Regions from separate parts of the Paraburkholderia sp. J41 genome, predicted to be linked through region 1. Evidence: riboswitches for the same ligand, from Rfam matches in the RefSeq annotation. Region 1 holds a riboswitch; each other region holds the start of a gene.

What was found. Region 1 has a riboswitch for cobalamin ahead of U5805_RS00445 (TonB-dependent receptor domain-containing protein). Riboswitches for the same ligand answer to the same signal wherever they lie in the genome.
Region 2: linked by a shared signal. The riboswitch ahead of cobG (precorrin-3B synthase) and the one ahead of U5805_RS00445 (TonB-dependent receptor domain-containing protein) in region 1 are both predicted to bind cobalamin.
Region 3: linked by a shared signal. The riboswitch ahead of U5805_RS03500 (CbtB domain-containing protein) and the one ahead of U5805_RS00445 (TonB-dependent receptor domain-containing protein) in region 1 are both predicted to bind cobalamin.

The regions. Positions count from the first base shown of each region.
Region 1 is NZ_CAJMZE010000001.1:97,404-99,661, forward strand. It holds gene U5805_RS00440 (cytochrome c biogenesis protein DipZ) at 1-823, opposite strand, end outside; cobalamin riboswitch at 1,165-1,357, shown strand; gene U5805_RS00445 (TonB-dependent receptor domain-containing protein) at 1,457-2,258, shown strand, end outside.
Region 2 is NZ_CAJMZE010000006.1:189,748-192,005, reverse strand. It holds gene cbiE (precorrin-6y C5,15-methyltransferase (decarboxylating) subunit CbiE) at 1-944, opposite strand, end outside; cobalamin riboswitch at 1,017-1,210, shown strand; gene cobG (precorrin-3B synthase) at 1,352-2,258, shown strand, end outside.
Region 3 is NZ_CAJMZE010000002.1:345,460-347,717, reverse strand. It holds gene U5805_RS03510 (patatin-like phospholipase family protein) at 1-93, shown strand, start outside; gene U5805_RS03505 (histidine phosphatase family protein) at 130-801, opposite strand; cobalamin riboswitch at 836-998, shown strand; gene U5805_RS03500 (CbtB domain-containing protein) at 1,041-1,259, shown strand; gene U5805_RS03495 (CbtA family protein) at 1,272-2,018, shown strand.

The DNA of each region.
Region 1 (2,258 bases):
TCGTGTCGGCGGCTTGTGCGTTTGCGTTTGCTCGTGCGTTCGCGTTTGCCTGCAAGCTGACTGGCGAATTCGCCTGCGCGCCGGCCTCGCGCGAATGCACGCGGTCGAGCAAGCCTTGCTCGATCTGATTGGTGCCCGCGAGCGACACGCGCGCGAGAACGCCGGTATCCAGATGCAGCGCGATGGCGGCCACGCCCGCCAGCACCGCGACGCCCAGCGCGCGCCGCAGCCATTCGCCCGCGCCCAGCGAGCGCTTCATGGCCGCGAACACCTTGCCGCCCACGAGCAGCGCGAGCGCCAGCGAAGTGGCCGCGCCCGCCGCATACGCGAGCAGCAGCAGCGAAGTGCGCGCGCTCGCACCTTGCAGCGCCGCGCCGGTCAGGATCAGGCCCAGAATCGGGCCCGCGCACGGCGCCCACAGCAAGCCCGTCGCCACGCCCAGCAGCAGCGAGGCGCCCACGCCCGAGCCCGCGCCCTTGCGCTGCGCGTCGCCGGCCGTTTCCGAAAGGCGCGAGCCGAACGCCACGAGCGGGCGCGTCAGCCGCTCGGCCACCGCGGGCACGAGCAGCGTCACGCCGAACACGACGAGCAGCACGAGCGCGGCCGCGCGGCCATACTGGTTCGCCGCCACGGCCCAGCCGCCGCCCACGGCCGCGAGCGCGCCCACCGCGCTGAACGAGAGCGCCATGCCGACGAGCAGCGGCAGGCCGCTGCGCACGAACGGCCGCCCGGTGCGAGCGAACACGAAAGGCAGCACCGGCAGGATGCACGGACTGACGATGGTCAGCACGCCGCCGAGCCAGGCAATCAGGAACAAAGCCATTTTGCGTATCTCCACCGCTGCCCGCGCCGCAATGCGCCGCGCGGTTCCAGCGGCCTTCGAACGGATAAACACCCGGCGCGAGTGTCTATTCCGCGGCGCGTTGTATCCGTTTTGTATCCGCTCGGCACCTTCGGAAAAGGGTGCGATCGGCGCTGGCGGATCGCGGGCTTTCACGCCCGCCTGCGCGCGACTGGCGCAAGGCTAGGCAAGCGACGCGGCGCCGACGCAAGACCGCGCGCGAACCGCATCATCGAAACGCCATGTCGCGCGCGATCCGGCGTTTTCGCCACACTTCGCGCCGCAATATCGACGCGCGGGTTGACGCCCGGGCGGCGCGGCCATTACCCTTGCGCGCTGATGGTTCCCGGCGACGGGATCAAAAGGGAACGCAGTGAGGCACACGCCGAGTCTGCGGCTGCCCCCGCAACTGTAAGCGGCGAGTTCGCGCCCACTCAGGCCACTGGGAAACCGGGAAGGCCGGCGTCGAACGGCGACCCGCGAGCCAGGAGACCTGCCATCGCGTCAGTCCAGCAGCCGCAGCGGGCGGGGTCCCCCAATGCGCCAAAGCGCCGCGCCCGCGCGGTCGCCCGTTGCACGGACAGCCCGCAATCAGGAGCTGTTTCCAGCCGCATCATGAAGTTTTCCAGCCTATTCCTCGCGTCGGCCGCGCTCGCCTGCGCCTCGCAAGCCGCTTTCGCCGACAGCAACGCCGATCCCGACGCCGGCGCCACCTTGCCGAACATCCTCGTGACCGGCGACACCCAGCGTCTGCCGCAATCGTTCGACGGCCGCTACGCCAGCACGCAGGTGCTCACGCGCACCGACCTCGACCGCCTTTCGCCCGCCGACCCGAGCATCACGCAGGCGCTCGCCACGCTGCCCGGCGTGAGCGTCGCGCAAAACGGCGGCCCCGGCACGACGGCGGCGGTGAGCATTCGCGGTTCGTCGGCAAGCCAGGTGGCGGTGTTCATCGACGGCATTCGCGTGGGTTCGGCCACCACGGGCTCCGCCGCCTGGGCCGACCTGCCGACTTCGTCGTTCGATCGCGCCGAGGTGATTTCCGGCCCCGCGGCGGCCTCGTTCGGCGCGGACGCCGTGGGCGGCGTGGTGCAACTCTTCACGCGCCATGCGTCGAATCAGCCGAACCAGACCACGGTCTCGTTCGGCGGCGGCTCGAACAAGACCTTCGACACGCAACTGCGCACCTCGGGCACGATCGCCTCGACGGGACCGCTCGCGGCGCTCGGCGGCCTCACGTATTCGCTCGGCCTGCACGACTACGCCACGGCCGGCATCGACGCCACGCAGCCCTACGCCTACGGTCACGAGAACGGCCGCAATCCGTACCACGCGCAGGACCTGGACGCGCGCCTCGGCTATGCGCACCACGACTGGTCGATCTCCACCTTCGCGCTGTATCACCGCAGCGATCTCT
Region 2 (2,258 bases), on a different contig from region 1:
GGCGCGCGGCCCGCCACGAGCTGCAAGCCGGGCACGCCCAGCGCCGCGCGGTTGTGTTCGATAAAGCGCCGGCGCTCCGCATTGGCCTCGATCGCAATCGCGCGACACGCCGCGTGCGCGCGCATCCATTCGATGCCGATGGAGCCGCTGCCCGCGCCCACGTCCCAGAGCAGCGCGCCCGGCGTGGGCGCGAGGCGCGCGAGAGTGAGCGCGCGCACGTCGCGTTTGGTGAGCTGGCCGTCGTGGCGAAACGCGTCGTCGGGCAGGCCCGGCGTGAGCCTCCACGATTGCGCGGCGGCGGGCGCGTCGCTCGCGCATTCGAACGCGACGAGATTGAGCGCCGCGGCTTCATCGCCATGCCAGGCGTCGGCGCGGCCCTCGACGCGGCGCTCGAGCGCGCCGCCCAGATGCTCGAACACGGTGAGCCGCGTCGCGCCGAAACCGGCTTGCACGAGCAAGGCGGCGAGCGCGGCGGGCGTGTGTCCGTCGGCGGATAAAGCCAGCACGCGCGAGCGCGCGTAAAGATGGCGGCGCAGCGCGTCGAGCGGGCGGCCGACGAGCGAAACGGCCGCGACGTCCTGCAACGCCCAGCCCAAACGCGCCGCCGCGAGCGAAAGCGAAGACGGCGCGCCCAGCACGCGCATCTCGCCCGGCCCGACATGACGCGCGAGCGTCGCGCCCACGCCGAACAGCATCGGGTCGCCGCTCGCCAGCACGCATACGTTCGCGCGCGACGCGCGATGCGCGAGCAGCGCCTCCACGCTGAACGGCTGCGGCCACGCTTCTCGCCGCGCGCGCACGCGCGCGGGCAGCATCGCGAGATGCCGCGCGCCGCCCGTCACGATCGACGCTTCGAAAAGCGCCCGCCGCGCCTCGCGCGCGAGTCCCGCGTAACCATCGTCGCCAATGCCGATCACCGTCAGCCACGCCTGCCTGCCCTGCATTCGTTCTCCGTTCTTGCCGTGCCGCCTCGCGCGCGCAAACCGCCCGGCGGCCGGAGCGCGCATGAAAACGGGCATAATACCGCTTCCGCCGGCGCTTTCCGGGCTGAAAAGCCCGAAAGCTGAAAAGGGAACACAGCGAAGCTGTGGCCGCCCCCGCGACTGTGAGCAGCGAGACCGCATCCACCCGAGCCACTGGTTTTACCGGGAAGGCCGATGCGGCCCACGACCTGCGAGCCAGGAGACCTGCCGGCCGAACATTGAGCGAACCCATCCGGGCGGGGTGTACCGGGGGTTGCACTCGCGTTTTGCCCGTACCGCAGCCGCCTGTTGCGCCCGCCTCGCGCACGCCGTGCCCTACCGTGCGCAGTGCGCGCCGCGCTTGCGCGACGCCTTTTTGCGCCATGCCCTTGAAGCACGAATCTTCTCTCGCGTCGGCCGCCGACGCTAATGCCGCGATCCGCCCTTCGGCGTGTCCCGGACTCGTGCGCGTGGTCGCCGCGCGCGACGGCGGCATTTGCCGCCTCCGCCTGCCCGGCGGCGTGCTGCGCGCGCCGCATGCCCGCGCGCTGGCCGAGGCCGCGCGCGCGCACGCGAGCGGCGTGCTCGAATTGACGAATCGCGCCAACGTGCAGATTCGCGGCGTGCGCGCGGGCGAGGAAGCCGCGTTGAGCGCCGCGCTGATCGCAGCCGGGCTCGGGCCGGACGGCATCGGCGCCGCGAATTCGCCCGCGCAAGCCTGCATCGCCGACGAATTGCGCAACGTGATGCAAAGCCCGCTTGCCGGCCTCGATCCGCTCGCGTTCGACACCACGCCGCTCGCCGCCGCGCTCATCGACATGCTGCGAAGCGAGCCGCGTTTCGCCGCGCTTTCGCCGAAATTCGCGCTGCTGCTGGACGGCGGCGAACGGCTCGCGGAGCGCGCGCATCCGCACGATATCTGGCTCGCGGCGCGCGGCCACGACGCGGCTCATGCCGACGAAACACGCTTTGCGCTCGGTCTCGCGGGATGCCCCTGCGATGCGCCGCTCGGCACGCTGGCCGCGCGCGATATCCGCGCAACGGTGCGCGCGCTGCTGCATGCGTTCCTCGATATCGCCGATAACCTCGTCGATAACCAAGCCGATAAGCACGCCAACGTCGAGCGTATGCGCGACGTGCCGAACCGCGAGGCGCTGCTCGAACGCGCGCGCGCCCGCGCGGGTTTTACGCTGACGCCCGATGAGCACGGCATCGACGCGAAACGCAGCACATCGGCCGATGCCGGTTCGCGCCTCGGCGCGCACGCGTTGCACGCGAACGGCAGCGGTTACGTGG
Region 3 (2,258 bases), on a different contig from region 1:
GATTTTCACCGCGCGGGGCCGGCCGTCGCCGAAGGGCGCGCCGCCGTGCAGTACATGCTGCCCGCGATCAAGGCGCAACTGGGCCTGGAGTAGGGCGGCTCCAAGGGACGCAGGCGGCGCAGGCGGCGCTCACGCGGGGTGCGCGACCCAGACCCACCCTTCGCGCGCGCGGCGCAGCAGCACCACGTCCAGCGGCGCGATTTCGATGGCGCGCCAGCTCGCCGACGGCGCTTCGAGCGCATGCAGGATCGCCGCGCGGAGCACGCTCGCGCTCGCGAACGCGACCACCGTTTCACAGGGCGATGACGGCGACGATGACGATGATGATGGCGACTGCGACGCGAGCGCATCGAGCCACGCGCCGAGACGTGCGCGCACGTCGTCGAACGACTCGCCGCCGGGCGGACGGAACGCGGCGTCGCGCGTCCAGGCCGCCAGCGCGTCGGGCGCTTCTTGCGCGATATCGGCGAGACGGCGGCCTTGCCATGCGCCGAAACCGGCTTCGGCGAGCGCGTGCGAGCGTTCGATGCCGGCGGCGGCGAAACCGGCCGCGCGCGCCGTCGCCACGGCGATCGCGGCAGGGCTGGCGATCACGCGCGCCGAACGGCCGATTCGCGCGAGCCAGCGTTCGCGCCAGGCTTCCATTGCCGCCGCCGAACGCGCATCGAGCGCTTCGGCTTCTTCATGCGCCTCCGACTCTTCATGCGCTTCGTGCGCATCCTCGCGCGCCGTCACCGCGAACGTGCCCGCGCGCAGCGCCGCGTTTGCCGCGTGGCTCACCAGCCAGACCATCGTCGTCATTCCGAATTTTTCTCCGTCGAATCCAGCGCGACCGCGTCGCTTCGCCGCAGCGCGTAGAATACAGGGCTCACGACACGCGGAAGCCGGTGCAACTCCGGCGCGGTCGCGCCACTGTAACCGTTGCCGCCGGTCCTGCGATCACTCGCCGGATTCGCGCCGCAACGGAAGTCAGACCCGCGCGTCGTGTACCTTCAACGCAATCACGACTAACGGGGCGCGCAACCCCAGGAGAAGTCATCATGTCCGAAGCCTCTTTGCCCTTGCAGCATGCCCCGGCCGCGCCGGCGCCCATTCCGCTGCGCGAGATCCTCCCCTGGGCCGCGTTCGGCGGCCTCATGCTGCTGCTCGCGCTCTACTTCGTCGGTGCGGAACAGGGCGCGACGTCGATCTTTCCGGGCATGTACGTCCACGAGTTCGTCCACGACGGCCGCCATCTGCTCGGCTTTCCTTGCCACTGAACGGGAGCTGACATGGTTGGCAAGCTGTTGATGCGCGGGATGCTGGCTGGCATCGCCGCGGGACTGCTCACGTTCGGCTTCGCGAAGATCGCGGGCGAGCCGCAGGTCGATCGGGCCATTTCGTTCGAGCAAAAGGCCGACGCCGCGAAGGGCGAGCCGCCCGAGCCCGAACTCGTGAGCCGCGCCACGCAGTCGGGCTACGGCCTCTTTACGGGCGTGATGGTGTATGGCGCCTCCGTCGGCGGCCTGTTCGCGCTCGTGTTCGCGTTCGCGCACGGCCGCGCGGGGCGTTTGCCGGCGCGCGCGCTCTCCGCGTGGCTCGCGCTCGCGGCGTTCGTGGCGATCTATCTCGTGCCGGACATCAAATATCCGGCGAATCCGCCTTCGGTCGGCGACCCGGAGACCATCGGCTACCGCACCGGGCTCTTTTTCCTGATGATCGCGATTTCCCTTGCCGTTTCGGTGTTCTCGCTCAAGGTGCGCGCGGCGTTGGCGCCGAAGCTCGGCGGCTGGAACGCGTCGATTGCGGCGCTCGCGCTGTTCGTCGTCGTGATCGGCGCGATCCAGCTCGCGCTGCCGGCGATCGACGAAGTGCCCGCCGCGTTCCCGGCCGTGCTTCTGTGGAAGTTTCGCGCGGTGTCGATCGGCATGCAGGCGATCTTGTGGACGACCATCGGCCTCGCGTTCGGCGCCATGGCCGAACGGCTTTTCGATACGCGCGCCCGTGCAGGCGGCGTGCGGCGCCCGCGCGTTGCGTAGTCGGCGCGAAACGGCCGTTCGGTGACGGGGAGCGGCGGGGCGTTTCGTCGGGATGCCTGCTAACGCCTGATAGCGGCTGGATGCGCCTGGTACGCCTGCTAACGCCTGGTAGCGCTGTTAAGGCTCGATAAAGCTCGATAACGCCTGGCGCGGCGTTGTGCGAGCGCGGCCGCGCGAACAGGCGCCGCATCACGCCGGGCTGCGCTTCACCGCCTGCGCCGTCGGAGAACGCCCCGCCTC